Regions from separate parts of the Burkholderia sp. AU33423 genome, predicted to be linked through region 3. Evidence: predicted binding sites of a transcription regulator. Region 3 holds the regulator's gene; each other region holds the start of a gene.

Region 1 (4,640 bases), 150 kb from region 3:
GTCGTCCGCGCGCCGAGCACGAACGTGTTGCGCAGCGGCTGGGTCGCGTCGCTCGGGTTCTGGCCGGCGCCGGCATTGAACGTGTACTGCGCGTCGGCCTGGACGATCCACCACGGGTTGACCTGGTACTGGTAGGTCGCTTCGAGCGTCGTCTCGCGCGTGCGCACGCCGTAGGGGCCGGTCGCGAACGTTCGCGCGGTCTGGTCGAGGTCGGTCACGTGGTTGCCGACCTGGATGTACGTGACGCCGAGGCCGACGCTGTCGTTGTCGCGGCCTGCGAACGGCGCCTTCAGCACGATCCCCGCGTTGGCGGAGAAGCTCACCAGGTTGCGGTCGCCCGGCGCGCCCATCACGCGCGCGAACACGCCGAGGCTGCGCGGCCCGGTCGGGTCGGGGCGCCAGATCATCTGGTCGGCCACCGCGTAGAAGCTGTAGTTGCCGTGACGCTGCTGCGCGTCGCCGTTCGACGCGGGATCCGAGAGCGACAGCCCGTCGGTGCCCACGTTCTGGTCCGCGAAGCGGCCGTTGTGATACCAGACGCCGATCTTGTAGGTGCCCGGCAGCCCGCTCGAGCGGCCGGTGTCCATTTCGCCGTCCGACGGCTGGTTCAGCGCGTACTGCAGTTCGCCGATATAGAGCGCGCCGTTGTGCAGGTTGAAGTTGGTGCCGCTGAGGTTGTTCGGGTTGTTGCCGAGCGGGTCGCCGTCGAACACGCCTGCGAGCGCGGTGAGTTTCGGCGTGAGCTGCGCGCGCACGCGCACGCCGAGGCCCGCGAGCGGATACGCGGGGCCGCCGTTCGGCAGGTCGTACGACGGCAGCGCGGGCCAGCCGAACATCGTGTTGACGAACGTGTTCGCATACGTGCTGACCATGAATTCCTGGTCCAGGCTCTGCTGGCCGATCTTCACGTCGACGCGCTTGTCGAGGAACGACTGCTGGTACCACAGCTCCCACAGGCGCGTCGTGCCCTGCGCCTCGATGCCGCTCGCGGTGTTGAGCGTGCCGAGGTTCCGCGCACTCAGGTTGGTGCCGTGGATCTGCAGTGCGCTGACGTTGAACGTGCCGCCAGGCAGGCCGATTGCCTTCTGCGTGTCGACCGTCAAGGTGGCCGTCGTCAAGCCGTCGTACGCGCCGCCGCGGTTCAGGCCGCCGCGCAGGTTCGCGAGGTATTCGCTGGTTTCGGTGATCTGCAGCGTCGCGCCGTACTTGCCGAGCCACGGGCGGATGCCGCCCATGTCGCCGAGCAGGCTCTGGCGCGTCCAGATGCCGGTCCACATGTTGGTCGGCTTCGCCTGGATCGCCAGGTCGGCCTCGGGGGCTTCGGGCTGTGCGTCGACCGGCACGTCGGCGAAAGCCGCGCCGCTCGCGAACGATGCACACGCGAGGATGGCCGCGCACGCGGCGGGGCGCATCCGGGCCCGGAGGTTGTCTCCCTCGAACGACGCAAACTTCATATCAAATCCGTGGTTCTAATTAGTGTGGAGTCCTGCTTGTCGGTCGCTGTCCGGATGCTCGGCACCGATCGGCCAGGGCATGAAGATGAACGCAACGCGGCGCATCGTAGGAGTCTCAAATGAGAAAGTCAATGTAAACGAGAATGATTCGCATCTAAATTACTGAATGTAATCCACCTCCTTACGGATGGAGCCCGACATGTGTTTGGTGCCGAGGTAAACCGTAAATATCGCCGTAATGAAAATGAATGCTTCGATGCGGATCGATGGATCCGCGGGGCGGGGCGCAGGAGGCAACCGGCGGGCGCCGGATGACGCGTGCCGGCGGACGGAATCGACGCCGCTACGGAATTTATGAGGTAATGCCGCCGATCGCAGGAACTCCGTGCTTTCCCGGTGTCCAAACGGGGCTGGATGAGATTCCCGGGCCGCGCGGCCCCATCGACAAGGCCGGGCGACGCTTGTCGGGGTTTGTTTTCAAAGGATTTTTTGTCGGATCCTCGTGCTTTTTTCGCCCCATCCCCGCCTTGAAAATTCGTCCGGTTCCCCTTCTTGAATTTGTCAAAACCCGTCCATATAATTAGCACTCGCTGCACGAGAGTGCTAACAATTCTCTGCCGGGCGACCCGCCGGGCAGATTCCCTAAGCGTTCTTCAATCTCAGTCAAGAGAGGAGTGAATATGAACCTTCGTCCTTTGCACGATCGCGTGATCGTCAAGCGCCTGGATCAGGAAACCAAGACCGCCTCGGGCATCGTGATCCCCGACGCAGCAGCTGAAAAGCCGGATCAAGGCGAAGTCCTGGCCATCGGCCCGGGCAAGCGCGACGACAAGGGCGCACCGATCGCACTCGACGTGAAGGTCGGCGATCGCGTCCTGTTCGGCAAGTACGCTGGTCAGACCGTCAAGGTCGACGGCCAGGAACTGCTGGTCATGCGCGAAGAAGACATCATGGCCGTGGTCAACGCGAAGTAAGCGTCCACTGACGGTACATATTCCCAAGAATTCAAGGAGTTAGAAGATGGCAGCTAAAGACGTCGTATTCGGCGATTCCGCCCGTTCGAAGATGGTCGAAGGCGTGAACATTCTCGCCAACGCAGTCAAGGTCACGCTGGGTCCGAAGGGCCGCAACGTCGTGCTCGAGCGCAGCTTCGGCGGCCCGACGGTCACCAAGGACGGTGTGTCGGTCGCGAAGGAAATCGAGCTGAAGGACAAGCTCCAGAACATGGGCGCGCAAATGGTCAAGGAAGTCGCTTCCAAGACCAGCGACAACGCAGGCGACGGCACGACGACGGCAACCGTCCTCGCGCAATCGATCGTTCGCGAAGGCATGAAGTACGTCGCATCGGGCATGAACCCGATGGACCTGAAGCGCGGCATCGACAAGGCAGTCGCAGCGGCTGTCGAAGAGCTGAAGAAGATCAGCAAGCCGTGCACGACCAACAAGGAAATCGCACAGGTCGGCTCGATCTCGGCGAACAGCGACACGTCGATCGGCGATCGCATCGCTGAAGCGATGGACAAGGTCGGCAAGGAAGGCGTCATCACCGTCGAAGACGGCAAGTCGCTGGCTGACGAACTCGACGTCGTCGAAGGCATGCAATTCGACCGCGGCTACCTGTCGCCGTACTTCATCAACAACCCGGAAAAGCAAGTCGCCGTCCTCGACAACCCGTTCGTGCTGCTGCACGACAAGAAGGTGTCGAACATCCGTGATCTGCTGCCGGTGCTCGAGCAAGTCGCGAAGGCTGGCCGTCCGCTGCTGATCATCGCGGAAGACATCGAAGGCGAAGCGCTCGCAACGCTGGTCGTCAACAACATCCGCGGCATCCTGAAGACCGTTGCGGTCAAGGCGCCGGGCTTCGGCGATCGTCGCAAGGCGATGCTGGAAGACATCGCGATCCTGACCGGCGGCCAGGTGATCGCGGAAGAAACCGGCCTGACGCTCGAGAAGGCAACGCTGGCAGAACTGGGTCAGGCGAAGCGCATCGAAGTGGGCAAGGAAAACACGACGATCATCGACGGCGCAGGCGAAGCCGTGAACATCGAAGCACGCGTGAAGCAAGTGCGCGCGCAAATCGAAGAAGCGACGTCGGACTACGACCGTGAAAAGCTGCAAGAGCGCGTGGCCAAGCTGGCCGGCGGTGTTGCAGTGATCAAGGTCGGTGCTGCGACCGAAGTCGAAATGAAGGAAAAGAAGGCACGTGTCGAAGACGCACTGCACGCAACGCGCGCAGCTGTGGAAGAAGGCATCGTGGCAGGTGGCGGCGTTGCGCTGATCCGCGCTCGCACCGCGATCGCGGGCCTGACCGGCGCTAACGCCGATCAAAACGCCGGCATCAAGATCGTGCTGCGCGCAATGGAAGAGCCGCTGCGCCAGATCGTCACGAACGGCGGCGAAGAAGCCAGCGTCGTGGTGGCGGCAGTTGCTGCAGGCCAGGGCAACTACGGCTACAACGCAGCGACGGGCGAGTACGTCGACATGGTCGAAGCCGGTGTCGTCGACCCGACCAAGGTCACGCGTACCGCACTGCAGAACGCAGCGTCGGTTGCAGGCCTGCTGCTGACGACGGACGCAGCTGTTGCTGAACTGCCGAAGGAAGATGCACCGATGCCGGGCGGCATGCCGGGCGGCATGGGCGGCATGGGCATGGACATGTAATCGACTTCGGTCGATGGTGTCCGGAGCGCGCAGCGATGCGCGTTCCAGCCAAAAGAAAAGACCCGCAGCGATGCGGGTCTTTTTTTATGTGCGCGCGGATTTCGATGCGTGCGCGGGGCGGCCGGAGGTGCTGCGCCCAAAGGGCCTGACGTGGGGGCGACGGCGGGGCATGCCCCGCCGCACGTGCGTCAATGCCGGTGCGATGTCCTCGGCACCGGGTCGGCCTTCACGGCCGGCGGCGTATCCGAATCTTCGTTGCTGCGCGCCCAGAAGAACCGGTCGGGCAGGTACGCCCCCATGCCGGGCCGGAACGCATCACGCACGGCCTGGTACAGGTATTCCTGCGCCTCGCGAACCGCTTCGGGCGGCTCCTGGCCGTTCGCGAGCAGCGCCGCGATGGCCGCGCCCAGCGTGTCGGTGATGCCCATCAGCCGGTGCGGCGAGCGATCCCACATGTCCTCGCGGAGCTGGCCTTCCTCGCCGTACAGCGTATTGACGAGCCGGTGCGAGCCCGTCTCGGACGAC
Region 2 (4,640 bases), on a different contig from region 3:
CGTCCGTCAGCGTCGGCGCGGTCACGCGCAGCCGCTTCGCATAGGTGTCGATGAAGTGTTCGATCAGCGGCGCGATGTCGCCGGGCCGCTCGCGCAGCGGCAGCAGGCTCAGCTTCACCACGTTGAGCCGGTAGTACAGATCCTCGCGGAAATTGCCCGCGCGCACCGCGGCTTCGAGATTCACGTTGGTGGCCGCGACGAGCCGCACGTCGATCTTCACGGTCTTGCGCGAGCCGACCGGCGTCACTTCGCGCTCCTGCAGCACGCGCAGCAGCTTCACCTGCGCGGACAGCGGCAGGTCGCCCACCTCGTCGAGAAACAGCGTGCCGCGATTCGCGGATTCGAACCAGCCGGGCTGGCTGTTGATCGCGCCGGTAAACGCGCCGCGCTCGTGGCCGAACAGCTCGCTCTCGATCAGCGTCTCGGAGAACGCGCCGCAGTTGACCGCGACGAACGGGCCATCGTGGCGCTCGCTCAGCGAATGCACGAGGCGTGCGATCAGCTCCTTGCCGGTGCCGCTCTCGCCGGTGACGAGCACGGTCGCGTCGCTGGGCGCGACGAGCTGGATGCGCTCGAGCAGCACCCGCGATTTGGGATCGTCGAACGTCAGCGCCTTCGCACGAATCGTGATTGCATGCGAAGTCGGGTCCGGCAAGCTGAAGATGGCCATGGCACGACCGGCGTGTTGAACGGGGAAGGTTCGACGATAGCAAGGCGCGCGCCGGCCACGAACCAATTCATCGAGCTATCGGTATGACGGCGGCCGGATTGCGCCGGACGCCGCGCGGCGTCACGCGAGGCCGGTCATTTTCCATTGCTGCTCGAGCGCGCCCGGCCCGAATTCGAGCGAGCCGCCGAGCGGTTCCGCGAGCGCCTGGAAATATGCGGCCTCCTCGAGAATCAGGATGTACTTCGACACGTCGAGGATCGATTTGCCCCAGAACGTCGCGCCGCCGTTCGCCTCGATGATCGCCGGCACCTCGGGGTCGCGGCGGATCGTGTCGACGATGAAGCGCGGCTCGCCGGGGCGGCGATCGACGTACACCGGAATCTCGCGGGCGCGCGTGTAGCGCGCGGCCGGCGCATAGCAGATCGGCAGCGGCCGATGTGCGCTCGCCCAGGCGCCGAGGTACGGACCGTGCACGTGGATCACGACGCCGACTTCCGGCGCCTCGCGGAACACGTCCGCATAGCGCGGCCCGTTGCCGCCCGCGCGCGCGTCGCCGTGCAGCACGTTGCCGTCGAACGTCACGACGACCGGCTGGATCTCCTGCGACGCGGCCCAAGGGCTCGGTGCCGACAGCGCGACGATGAGTTCCGTGCCCGGCACGCGCTGGAACGCCTGGAACGTGTTGGTCGCGGACAGCGTGCGCGTGTCCTTCAGCACGCGTTCGGCCTGCGTGAATTCGCGCGTGGCGCGCTCGACGAATGCCACGAGTTCGCCGCTGTCGATGGTTGAGGTGACGGACATGAGGACGGTTTCCTTGATCGGATGGACGGATGGGCTCGCATCGCGATGTCGTAACACCGCGACGCACGGCCACCGGATCAGCAGCAATCGTGCCAGCCGGGCAGCCATGCGTCGAAGGCCCGCGCCACGGTGCGCGTGCGCCTTTTGCACGACGCGTGCCGTGCGATCCTCGCGTGCGCCTCTGTTGCGGGAGCAACAGCCTGCCGGCCCGGATTGTTGCGCGACGCGCAGCCGGTCCATGCGGGGACGGCCCGACGCGCCGCGCGATGGCCTGTCACACCGTGCGTCGCCTCTGCCACGCGCGCGCTGGTTCGAAACTTGCGTCGTGGTCAGCCCGCGCCGCGCACTGTCCGGCACGTCCGATCCGACTTCACCGACACCCATCCGACCATGACGCTTCTCCCCCTGCGCGGCCATGCCGCGCGCACGCTGCTGGCTTCGACGCTCGCCGTCTCGTCTCTCCTCTCGCATGCGGCTTCCCCCGGCCGCGTGCCCGCACCCGATCCGTTGCAGGGCGACGGCCGCGTGTCCGCGTTCTACACGTGGGACCGCGACATTCCGGCGACGCCCGGCGTGCTGCTGCGCACCGAGCCGCTTCCGGCGACGCTCGGGCTCGCGAGCGCCGGGCGCCAGCTGCGCATCCTGTATGCATCGACCGACGGCGTCGGCGGCCGCACGCCGATCGCCGTGTCGGGTGCGCTGTTCGTGCCGCGCGGCACGCCGCCTGCCGGCGGCTGGCCGATCGTCGCGTGGGCGCACGGCACGTTCGGGATGGCCGACATCTGCGCGCCGTCGTGGTTCGGCCGCTCGTACCGCGACGTGCGCTACCTGAACGCGTGGCTTCAGCAAGGGTTCGCGGTCGTCGCGACCGACTACCAGGGGCTCGGCACGCCCGGCCCGAATCCTCAGCTCAACAACCGCTCGAACAGCTACACGCTGCTCGACAGCGTGCGTGCGGTGCTCGGCGGCGTGCCGGGCCTCGCGAACGAGGTCGTGCTCGTCGGCCAGTCGCAAGGCGGCTCGGCCGTGTTCGCGGCGGCCGGCTACGCATCGGCCTATACGCCCGAACTCGCGATCCGCGCGACCGTCGCCACCGGCACGATCTACAACGCGTCGCCCGCTACGCTCGCGTCGCTGCCGAAGTTCGAGAGCGCGTACCGGCGCGATCCCGGGCGCGTCGATCCGACGCTCGCGTACCAGTTCTACTCGGTGCTCTCCGCGCAGCAGATCGACCCGTCGCTGCGCGCGGACGAGGTGCTGACCGACCAGGCCTTGCCGATCCTCGAACAGTCGCGCATCAGTTGCCTTGCATCGCTCGAGGACGACGCGGCGCTCGCGCACCTCACGCACGCGAACACCGTGAAGCCCGGCGGCGATGCGCGGCTGAAGGCATGGTGGGATGAATACCTCAAATACCCGACGCTGAAGATCGCCACGCCCGTCTTCATCGGCGCGGGCGCGGACGACGGGCTCGCGCCGCTCGAACTCGCGCTCGCGAAGGACGCATGCGCGGCCGGCACGACGGTCGAGGCGCACCTGTATGCGGGCCGCGAACACAACGGCACCGTGAACGCGTCGCTCGCCGATTCGATCCCGTTCGTGAAGCGCGTGCTCGCCGGCGAGACGATCCGCCCGGTCTGCACGCCCGCCGCCCAGCAGGCCGTGTCGCAGTAGCGGGGCGACGCGCTTTTGCACGACGGCGCGAATGCATTTCGGAATCCGTTATTGGATTGCGCCGCCGCGCATTTTTATACTCGTCAGCACTCTCTGTTAAAGAGTGCCAGCCCATTTCAACAGATCAGCACAGGACGAACCAATGAGCCTACGCCCCTTGCACGACCGCGTGATCGTGAAACGACTCGACCAGGAAACCACCACCGCATCGGGCATCGTGATCCCCGACAGCGCGGCGGAAAAGCCCGACCAGGGTGAAGTGATCGCCGTCGGCCCCGGCCGCAAGGATACGGACGGCCAGCGCATCGTGCCCGACCTGCAGGTCGGTGAACGCGTGCTGTTCGGCAAATACGCAGGGCAAGCCGTCAAGGTGGACGGCAACGAGTTTCTCGTGCTGCGCGAGGAAGACATCGTCGCGGTCGTCAATCAATAACGGAGCGCAATCATGGCAGCGAAGGAAATCATTTTCAGCGACGTCGCACGGGCCAAGCTGACGGAAGGCGTGAACATTCTCGCGAACGCGGTGAAGGTCACACTCGGGCCGAAGGGCCGCAACGTCGTGCTCGAGCGCAGCTTCGGCGCGCCCGTGGTCACGAAGGACGGCGTGTCGGTCGCGAAGGAAATCGAACTCGCGGACAAGCTGCAGAACATCGGCGCGCAGCTCGTGAAGGAAGTCGCGTCGCGCACCAGCGACGCCGCCGGCGACGGCACCACGACGGCCACCGTGCTCGCGCAGGCGATCGTTCGTGAAGGCCAGAAATACGTCGCGGCCGGGCTCAACCCGCTCGACCTGAAGCGCGGCATCGACAAGGCCGTCGCGGCGGCCGTCGACGAGCTGAAGAAAATCAGCCGGCCGACCACCACGAGCAAGGAAATCGCGCAGGTCGCGACGATCTCCGCGAACGGCGAGGAATCGATCGGCCAGCGCATCGCGGAAGCGATCGACCGTGTCGGCAAGGAAGGCGTGATCACCGTCGAGGACGGCAAGTCGCTCGCGGACGAACTCGATGTCGTCGAGGGGCTGCAGTTCGATCGCGGCTACCTGTCGCCGTACTTCATCAATAACCCCGACAAGCAGATCGCCGAGATCGAAAGCCCGTACATCCTGCTGCACGACAAGAAGATCTCGAACATCCGCGACCTGCTGCCGGTGCTCGAACAGGTCGCGAAGTCGGGCCGGCCGCTGCTGATCATCGCGGAAGATGTCGAAGGCGAAGCGCTCGCGACGCTGGTCGTGAACAACATCCGCGGGATCCTGAAGACGGTGGCCGTGAAGGCGCCGGGCTTCGGCGACCGTCGCAAAGCGCTGCTCGAGGACATCGCGATCCTCACCGGCGGGCAGGTGATCGCCGAGGAAACGGGCTTGACGCTCGAGAAGGCGACGCTCGCCGAACTCGGCCAGGCGAAGCGCATCGAGGTCGGCAAGGAAAACACGACCGTGATCGACGGCGCGGGCGATGCGAAGAACATCGAGGCGCGCGTGAAGCAGATCCGC
Region 3 (4,640 bases):
GGCGGCGGGAGCAGCGCCTTGCGCCGCCTGCTTCTCGCTGCCGATATCTTCGGCCGATTGGGATGCCGGGTTCTCTTGCGTGTTTTCCATGTCGCTGAAAGTCGATTAGAGGTTGAAGCCAAATCGGCAACCGCCGGACCGTATATCCGGTGGCACCGCACATTGCTGGTGCAAATAAGGGTGAAAACTGCGATTTCAAGAGGGTTATCCGCCGGCATTCTCCAATACCGCGAAACAACCGCGCGTCACGCCGGGGCATCGGCCGCATAGTCCGCCAGATCGGGCGAAACGGGCGGTAACAACGCTTACCTGGCAAGTACTAGCTTGGCACAGGCCCGCTGCACTACACTCCACTCAAGCGTCGGAAAAGCGTGTTTACCCCTAGCTGACCGCCGCCTGACATCCACCTGGCGCCGTTTTCACCCTTCTTCTCGAGGGGAGTACCATGAAACTGACGTTTGCGATCTCGGTGGTCGCGCTGGTACTCATTGCCGGCACCACCACCATCTGCCTGTCGGGAGCCGTCACCGACCGCACGACCGAATACGGAAGCGCGCGAGCGACCTTCGACCAGATGTTCAGCTCCCACCAGAAAATCTGTCGATGATGCGCCGGTCGCGCTTCGTCGGCCGGCCGTGCAATTCGGCTGCCGGCTCACGATACGTGCGGCGCCGCTCCAGTTCGGCGAGCCGTGCGGCCCGCCCCGCTTCCGTTTCCGCATAAAGCGTCTGCGCGACGCTCGCCGGCCCGCGCACGTCGCACACGCCGAGCACGGCAATGTGCCAGACGATGCCGTCGATCGCAATCTCGACCTCGTCGCCCACGCGCACGTCCTTCGCCGGCTTGACCGCCGCGCCGCCAATCTTCACGTGCCCCTTGTCGACCGCATCGGTCGCGAGCGAGCGCGTCTTGAAGAACCGGGCCGCCCACAGCCATTTGTCGATGCGCAGCTTCGCGCCCAGTTCGGTCGAAATCTTGTAGTTCATCGCAGCCTCCGCCGGGCCGCCCCAAGGAGGCTGACCGCCCCCTCGGGGGGCAGTGAACGAAGTGAGCGTGGGGGTCGTTTCATCTCAACCCACCGTTTCGGGCTGCGCGGCCCTGACCGGCCAGCCCTGCAGATTCTCGGCGACGATCTCGCCGAGCGCACCGATCCACGCGGACGCGCCATTCAGGCACGGAATGCGGTGGAACGCCTTGCCGCCGCCGGCGAGGAATTCGTCACGCACTTCCATGCCGATCTCCTCGATCGTCTCCAGGCAGTCGGCCGTGAAACCGGGACAGAACACGTCGGCCCGCCGCACGCCGGCCTCGCCGAACTCGCGCAGCGTCGGCGCGGTATACGGCTGCAGCCATTCGGCCTTGCCGAAACGCGACTGGAACGTGACACGGCATTCGGTCGTCGACAGCCCGAGCGCGGCCATCAGCAGCGCACCCGTCTGCTGGCACTGGTCGTGATAGGGGTCGCCGAGGTCGAGCGTGCGCTTCGGCACGCCGTGGAAGCTCAGCACGAGCTTGTCTCCGGCCGCGAAGTCGGGCCGGCCGTGCTGCGCCCAATACTGGCGCACCTGCTCGGCCAGCGCATGGATATAGGCCGGATGGTCGGCGTAGTGCCGCACCGTGCGCACCTCGGGCTGGTTGCGCATGCGCGCGAGCGCGTCGAATGCGGCGTCGAAGGCCGTGGCCGTGGTCGACGCCGAGTATTGCGGATACATTGGCATCAGCAGCACGCGCTCGACGCCCGCACGCTTGAACTGCGCGAGCGCGTGCGAAATGTTCGGGCTGCCGTAGCGCATCGCGTAGTCGACCATCACGTGATAGCCGTTCGACGTGAGCAGACGCCGCACGCTGTCGGTCTGGCGCTCCGTGTACACGCGCAGCGGCGAGCCCTCGGGCATCCAGACCGCCGCGTATTTCTTCGCGGACGCGCGGCCGCGCAGCGGCAGGATCAGCGTGCGCAGCAGCACCTGCCAGACGGCCTGCGGAATCTCGACGACCCGCGGATCCGACAGGAATTCGGCCAGGTAGCGCCGCACCGCACGCGGTGTCGGGGCGTCGGGCGTGCCGAGATTGATCAGCAGCACACCGATGCGATGGGCAGCCGCGGTGCTCGAAGGCGGCTCAAGATCGAAACGCATGGGCAATTACGTGCTCGGGGCACGGGACCGGACGGCTCTCAATTATAGCGGGCCGCTCCGCGCCGGTCGGCTGGCCGTTCGGCCGACTGCCGGCACACGCGGTGCCGCGGCACGATGACGGGGCAGGATCGGGCTGGCGACGGCAGGCTACTGCTGGCTCAGCGTGAGCGACAGCAGGCGCGCGGTGATGTCGACGATCGGTATCACGCGGTTGTACGCCATGCGGGTCGGGCCGATCACGCCGAGCGTGCCGACGATCTGCCCGTTCACCTCGTAAGGCGCGGTAACGACGCTCATTTCCTCGATCGGCACGAGCGTCGATTCGCCGCCAATGAAGATCTGCACGCCCTGGGCGTGGCTCGACACGTCGAGCAGTTGCAGGAGGCCCGTCTTTTGGTCGAATACGTCGAACAGCTTGCGCAGCCGCGCCATGTCGGACGAGAGATCCGCCACTTCGAGCAGGTTGCGCTCGCCGGAAATCAGCACGGTGTCCTCGGTGTCGGGCACCTCGGTGCTGGCCGTCACGGCGGCGTGCATCAGCGCGGTCATGTCGCCGCGCAACTGGTCGATCTCGTCGCGCAGGCGGCGGCGCACCTCGTCGAACGACAGTCCGGCGAAATGCGCGTTGATGTAGTTGGACGCCTCGGTCAGTTGCGACGGCGAGTAATCGCGCGGCGTCGCGAGCATCCGGTTCTGCACGTCGCCCTCGGGCGTGACGATGATCAGCAGGATGCGCTTGTCCGACAGGCGCATGAACTCGATCTGCTTGAACACGTGGCTGCGGCGCGGCGTCAGCACCACGCCCGCGAACTGCGACAGGTTCGACAGCACGCTCGCGGCGGCCGCCACGACCCGCTGCTGCGGCTCGCCCGCCTGCAGCGTGTTCTGCACCTGCCGCGCCACGGCTTCGGCGTCGATCGGCGCCTCGACCGTCAGCATCGTGTCGACGAACAGCCGGTAGCCGCGCGGCGTCGGCACGCGGCCGGCCGACGTGTGCGGGCTCGACACGAGGCCGAGCTCCTCCAGGTCGGACATCACGTTGCGGATCGTTGCCGGGCTCAGCTCGAGCCCGGAGTAACGGGACAACGTGCGCGATCCGACTGGCTGACCGTCGGCGATATACCGTTCGATCAGGGTTTTCAGGAGGGTTCGTGCGCGAGGATCTAGCATGGTGGAAAATTTTAGCGCAACCGCGCGACCGCGGCGAGTGGCGTCGGCTACCGTTGCGCGGGCCGGCCCGATCCGGCCCCGACTGCGCACAGCCGGTTCTTTTCGTCAACGAGCTATGGTGTAATGCCGGCATGAAAACCGGTAATCTGTTCAACACTGTCGCGCTCGTCGGTCGGAGCAACACGCCGAACATCGCCGAGCCGCTCGCCACGCTGGCCGCCTGCATCGCCAAGCGGGGCTTCGAGGTCGTCTTCGAAGCCGAGACCGCGCGCGAGATCGGCATCACCGGCTACCCGGCGCTGACCCCGGCCGAAATCGGGGCGCGTGCCGATGTGGCGGTCGTGCTGGGCGGCGACGGGACGATGCTCGGCATCGGCCGTCAGCTCGCGCCGTACAAGACACCGCTGATCGGGATCAACCACGGGCGGCTCGGCTTCATCACCGATATCGCGGCGGCCGACATGCAGGCGCTCGTCCCGGTGATCCTGTCGGGCAAGTTCGAGCGCGAGGAGCGCGCGCTGCTCGAAGCGCGGATCATGCGCGACGGCGAACCGATCTACCACGCGATCGCCTTCAACGACGTCGTCGTGAACCGCAGCGGCTTCTCCGGGATGGTCGAGCTGCGCGCTTCGGTCGACGGCCGGTACATGTACAACCAGCGTTCGGACGGCCTGATCGTCGCCACGCCGACCGGTTCGACCGCTTATGCGCTGTCGTCGGCCGGCCCGATCCTCCATCCGCAGCTGGCGGGCATCGTGCTCGTGCCGATCGCGCCGCATGCGCTGTCGAACCGGCCGATCGTGCTGCCCGACGATTCGAAAATCGCGATCCAGATCGTCGGCGGCCGCGACGTCAACGTGAACTTCGACATGCAGTCGTTCACCGCGCTCGAACTGAACGACACGATCGAGGTGCGCCGCTCGAAGCATACGGTGCCGTTCCTGCACCCGATCGGCTACAGCTACTACGCGACGCTGCGCAAGAAGCTGCACTGGAACGAACACGCCTCGAACGAAGACGACAAGGCGTCCTGACGCCACTCCGCCCGACACCATGCTCCGCCACCTCTCGATCCGCGACTTCGTCATCGTCGCCGCGCTCGATCTCGAATTCGACAGCGGCTTTTCCGTCTTTTCCGGTGAAACCGGCGCCGGGAAATCGATCCTGATCGATGCCCTTGCCCTCGCGCTCGGCGAACGTGCCGACGCCAGCGTCGTGCGCACCGGCTGCAGCCGCGCCGACATCACCGCCGAATTCACGCCGCACGACCGCGTCGCGCGCTGGCTCGACGAACATGCGTTCGACACCGAGGACACCGTGATGCTGCGCCGCGTG
Region 4 (4,640 bases), on a different contig from region 3:
ACTCGCCGGAAACCTTCAGCATGACCGAGCTGACGTTCGCACGCGAAATCTGCGACGCGGTCGCGCAGACCTGGCGTCCGACCCGCGATCACAAGATGATCGTCAACCTGCCGGCCACCGTCGAAGCCGCGAGCCCGAACGTGTTCGCCGACCAGATCGAGTGGATGGACCGCAACCTCGCGTATCGCGACAGCATCGTGTTGTCCGTGCATCCGCACAACGATCGCGGCACCGCGGTCGCGGCGGCCGAACTCGCGCTGCTCGCGGGCGCCGACCGCATCGAGGGCTGCCTGTTCGGCAATGGCGAACGCACCGGCAACGTCGATCTCGTCACGCTCGCGCTGAATCTCTACACGCAGGGCATCGATCCGGGCCTCGATTTCTCCGACATCGACGCCGTGCGCCGCGTCGTCGAACGCTGCAACCAGATTCCCGTGCATCCGCGCCATCCGTACGCGGGCGACCTCGTGTTCACCGCGTTCTCGGGCTCGCACCAGGACGCGATCCGCAAGGGCTTCGCGCAGCAGCGCCCCGATGCGGCCTGGGAAGTGCCGTACCTGCCGATCGACCCGGCCGACCTCGGCCGCAGCTATGACGCGGTGATCCGCGTGAACAGCCAGTCGGGCAAGGGCGGCGCGACGTTCCTGCTCGAACGCGGGATGGGTTTCACGCCGCCGCGCCGCGTGCAGATCGAATTCAGCCATGCGGTGCAGACGCTCGCCGACGCGTCCGGCGAGGAAGTGACGGGCGACGCGATCTGCGCGCTGTTCGCGCGCGAATTCTTCGACACCGACGGGCCGGCCGCGCGACACGGCAACGGCGCGCGCTGGCAGAACCGCGAGATCGCGGCAGCGCCCGCCGCAGATACGACGCCCGACGAGGCCGTGCGACGTTTTGCCGCGGCGTTCGCGGCGGCCGCCGGCGCGGCGATCGACGTCGCATCGTGCGAACACGCACGCACGGCGGATGGACGGATCGCGGTATCGGTCGGCTGCCGGGTCGGCGATGCGCCGCTGCGGCACGGCGTCGGCCTGCACGCCGATGCGGCGAGCGCCGCGCGCGATGCGGTCGTCAGCGCGATCAACCGCTCGGCCTGGCACTGCGCGGATCGCCGCGCGGCGGCCTGAGCGGCAGGTTCCGTTTCAGGGTTCAAACGTCAGCGAGCGGGGCGTGACCGCCCGTGCGCCGCGCGATCCGCGCCGCACGAGGCAGCAAAAAACGGCCCAGAAGGCCGCTTCGGTCGGGACATGAAAAGGAGCGCCACGCGCGCTCATGTCTCGGTCGCGCACCGCGTCGCCTGCCACGCGAACAGGCTCCAGCGGCCCTGCTGGTGGGTGTGGACGGAGGTATAGGCAATCGGGAAGACCAGGCCGCCGTTGTTCGTTTCCATCTCGATCAACGCGCGCCCGGTGACGACGCAGGTTTCATCGCCGACGGGCAGCACGTCCTGCGACTGGATTTCGATCTGGCGATAGCGGCGGCGGCCGGCGACGATGGCGTCGATGAACTGCTGCTTGGTTTCGCGTTTGCCGTTGGTGTGTACGAAGAACACCTTGTCCGACAAAAGCGTGTCGAGCGCCTCGCCGTCCCCGTCCACCATCGCCCGGAACCGATCGCGCTCGAGCGCGCGGATCGCATCGACCACCTTCGCCATCGCCTGACTCCTCGGCAACGCGCACGCCGTGCGCGGGCGTGCGGATCAGAAGTTGTACTGCAAGTAGAACTGGTGGAAATTTATACCAGGATTCGGCTCTTTGATACCCGCGTTAGACACATGTTCAAAACGGTAGCCGACCTGATACTGTTGCCGTTGGCCGAACTGCACGCCCACGCCCCCCGTCGGCGCGAACTGGAACGCGGTCCCCAACGAGAAGTGATCCGAGATCGTCGGGTGCGTCAGCAGCCTGACGCCGCCGCCGGCCTCGATGAACGGGCGGATCTCCCCGGCGCTCTTGATGAAGCGGAACATCGGCGTCACGCCGAATTCGCCGATGCTGCTGTGGACGTTGCCGCCCGTGTGCCAGTAGCCGGCGTGCCCTTCCACGACGAACGCGAAGTGCCAGCCGCCGATTTCCCACCAGTTCCAGCCCGGATCCCACACCACGCCGAGATCGGCCTTGTCGACGCCGCGGCGATCCGAAAAACCGCCGCCCGCCTGAATCCCCCATCGATCCGCGCACGCCGCACCCGATCCGCCCAGAAGTGACGCCGCCAGCAGCGCGTGCAGCGCAAGCCGGCTGCGGGGCCGGCGATTCTTCTTATTGTTCATCTGACACTCCAACTTTGTGGGTTGAATGGAGCCTGCCGCTTCGGCCGGCTCAAGCGAACTGAATGGTATGGTAAAGGACTTTTCGGATAGGCATCACAAAGCGAAATGGCTTCCTTCCGAAACGACAAAAATTGAAATCGTCTACTGATTGCCATCAGAAACAACGGCTTACGGAACTTCGCTTCGTCCGCTCTGTCGCAGAATAGACTATCGACTCGACTTGCTCGATAGAAAAAGTGGGAACTCCGATGCCCACGCTTGCTCTAAGGAATTAGCACTCGGTTTCCGGGAGTGCTAAGATGGCTCCCGGAATCTCATCCGAGACCGGGGGTTTGTCCCTGATTCCAAAGGAGTTTTTTAGTGAGCAACGCCCTGACCCTCCCGAACACCCTGAGCCCCACGCCGGCCAAGGCCGCATCGGCAGGCTCGCTGGCGCTCGCAGCCCAATCGATGTTGCCCGGCCAGCTTGGCAACATCGACGCGTATATCCAGGCCGTCAATCGCATTCCGCTGCTGACGCCGGAAGAGGAACGCCAGTACGCGACCGAATTCCGCGAAAGCAACAACCTCGACTCCGCACGCCGCCTCGTGCTGTCGCACCTGCGGCTCGTCGTGTCGATCTCGCGCAACTATCTCGGCTACGGCCTGCCGCACGGCGACCTGATCCAGGAAGGCAACATCGGCCTGATGAAGGCCGTGAAGCGCTTCGATCCGGCCCAGAACGTGCGTCTCGTGTCGTACGCGATCCATTGGATCAAGGCCGAGATTCACGAGTACATCCTGCGCAACTGGCGCACGGTGAAGGTCGCGACGACGAAGGCGCAGCGCAAGCTGTTCTTCAACCTGCGCAGCCACAAGAAGGGCCTGCAGGCGATGACGCCCGAGGAAATCGACGGCCTCGCGAAGGAACTCAACGTCAAGCGCGAAGACGTGACCGAAATGGAAACGCGCCTGTCGGGCGGCGACATCGCGCTCGAAGGACAGGTCGAGGACGGTGAGGAATCGTACGCGCCGATCGCCTACCTGGCCGACTCGCACAACGAACCGACCGCCGTGCTGGCCGCGCGTCAGCGCGACACGCTGCAGACGGACGGCATCGCGCAGGCACTCGGCGCACTCGACGCGCGCAGCCGACGCATCATCGAGGCGCGCTGGCTGCACGTCGACGACGACGGCTCGGGCGGCTCGACGCTGCACGATCTGGCTGCCGAGTTCGGTGTGTCGGCGGAACGCATCCGTCAGATCGAAGCGAGCGCGATGAAAAAGATGCGCACTGCCCTCGCCGAATACGCATAAATCGCTGCGATTTAGAGCGCCTCATCAAAAACCGCTGCCCGACCGGCAGCGGTTTTTTTTCGCCTGTCTTTTCCGCTGCTTTTCATTCGCTGCTTCGTTCGTTTTTCGGCTCGCTTTAGTGCGGATTAATTGACCTGATTCGTCAGGTAATAGGCCGTTTGGGGGGCCCCTTCCGCATAACCTTGATCTGCCTCAAGTTTCGGCCCGCGTTTCGCGACGGTCTGCCGCAGCGCAGCACTCGGCATCGGAAAGCCGTCCTTTTAAAATTGGCACGTCAGGCGCAAAAGGATTAAAACAGCTTCACGGCCGTCATAAATCCGACGTAAAGTCGCCCCAAATCAGTCTTAAATCGATTCAGGATAATCGCCTTGATCTCGATCAATAAAGAGCCTGCGCCGCCTCCGCCGCGGCCGGCCGGCACGATCGGCTGGCGCGCGCGCATCGCCGCGTGGGCACGCGGCCCGACCCTCGCCCGCGACATCACCCTGGTGCTGATCGTCAAGCTGATCCTCCTGATGTCGCTCAAATACGCATTCTTCAATCATCCGCAGGCCGAGCACATGTCGTTGCCGCCTGCCGCCGTCGCCGAGAAGCTGCTCTCGGTACCGGCGCCTGCATCTACCGAGGGAGACCACCATGATAAGTAGTGAAGTCGTCGATCTGTCACGTCTGCAGTTCGGCATCACGGCGCTCTACCACTTCCTGTTCGTGCCGCTGACGCTCGGCCTGTCCTGGCTGCTCGTCATCATGGAAGCGGTGTACGTGATGACCGGCAAACAGGTCTACAAGGACATGACCCAGTTCTGGGGCAAGCTGTTCGGGATCAACTTCGCGATGGGCGTGACGACCGGCATCACGCTCGAATTCCAGTTCGGCACGAACTGGTCGTACTACTCGCACTATGTCGGCGACATCTTCGGCGTGCCGCTCGCGGTAGAAGGCCTGATGGCGTTCTTCCTCGAATCGACGTTCGTCGGCCTGTTCTTCTTCGGCTGGAACCGCCTGTCGAAGGTCAAGCACCTGATGGTCACGTTCCTCGTCGCGCTCGGCTCGAACCTGTCCGCGCTGTGGATCC

The links. Region 3 encodes HrcA, which represses chaperone genes, less so after heat shock. Its sites were predicted from a motif close to TTAGCACTCNNNNNNNNNGAGTGCTAA; they were not measured.
Region 1: a site for HrcA is predicted at 2,035-2,061, ahead of groES (co-chaperone GroES). Genes of this name have one in related genera too.
Region 2: a site for HrcA is predicted at 3,229-3,255, ahead of CFB50_RS20995 (co-chaperone GroES). Genes of this name have one in related genera too.
Region 4: a site for HrcA is predicted at 2,541-2,567, ahead of rpoH (RNA polymerase sigma factor RpoH). Genes of this name have one in related genera too.

The regions. Positions count from the first base shown of each region.
Region 1 is NZ_NKFH01000004.1:381,888-386,527, forward strand. Features, by position in the region: gene CFB50_RS04395 (carbohydrate porin) at 1-1,454, opposite strand, end outside; gene groES (co-chaperone GroES) at 2,135-2,428, shown strand; gene groL (chaperonin GroEL) at 2,475-4,115, shown strand; gene CFB50_RS04410 (hydroxymethylpyrimidine/phosphomethylpyrimidine kinase) at 4,304-4,640, opposite strand, start outside.
Region 2 is NZ_NKFH01000007.1:547,462-552,101, reverse strand. Features, by position in the region: gene CFB50_RS21010 (sigma-54 interaction domain-containing protein) at 1-670, opposite strand, end outside; gene CFB50_RS21005 (class II aldolase/adducin family protein) at 791-1,471, opposite strand; gene CFB50_RS21000 (alpha/beta fold hydrolase) at 1,862-3,145, shown strand; gene CFB50_RS20995 (co-chaperone GroES) at 3,288-3,578, shown strand; gene groL (chaperonin GroEL) at 3,591-4,640, shown strand, end outside.
Region 3 is NZ_NKFH01000004.1:227,026-231,665, reverse strand. Features, by position in the region: gene grpE (nucleotide exchange factor GrpE) at 1-90, opposite strand, end outside; gene CFB50_RS39405 (hypothetical protein) at 446-607, shown strand; gene CFB50_RS03675 (RNA-binding S4 domain-containing protein) at 579-986, opposite strand; gene hemH (ferrochelatase) at 1,071-2,135, opposite strand; gene hrcA (heat-inducible transcriptional repressor HrcA) at 2,283-3,305, opposite strand; gene CFB50_RS03660 (NAD kinase) at 3,437-4,339, shown strand; gene recN (DNA repair protein RecN) at 4,359-4,640, shown strand, end outside.
Region 4 is NZ_NKFH01000005.1:675,575-680,214, forward strand. Features, by position in the region: gene leuA (2-isopropylmalate synthase) at 1-1,127, shown strand, start outside; gene CFB50_RS15645 (nuclear transport factor 2 family protein) at 1,271-1,654, opposite strand; gene pagL (lipid A 3-O-deacylase PagL) at 1,700-2,269, opposite strand; gene rpoH (RNA polymerase sigma factor RpoH) at 2,630-3,565, shown strand; gene cydP (cytochrome oxidase putative small subunit CydP) at 3,934-4,212, shown strand; gene CFB50_RS15665 (cytochrome ubiquinol oxidase subunit I) at 4,202-4,640, shown strand, end outside.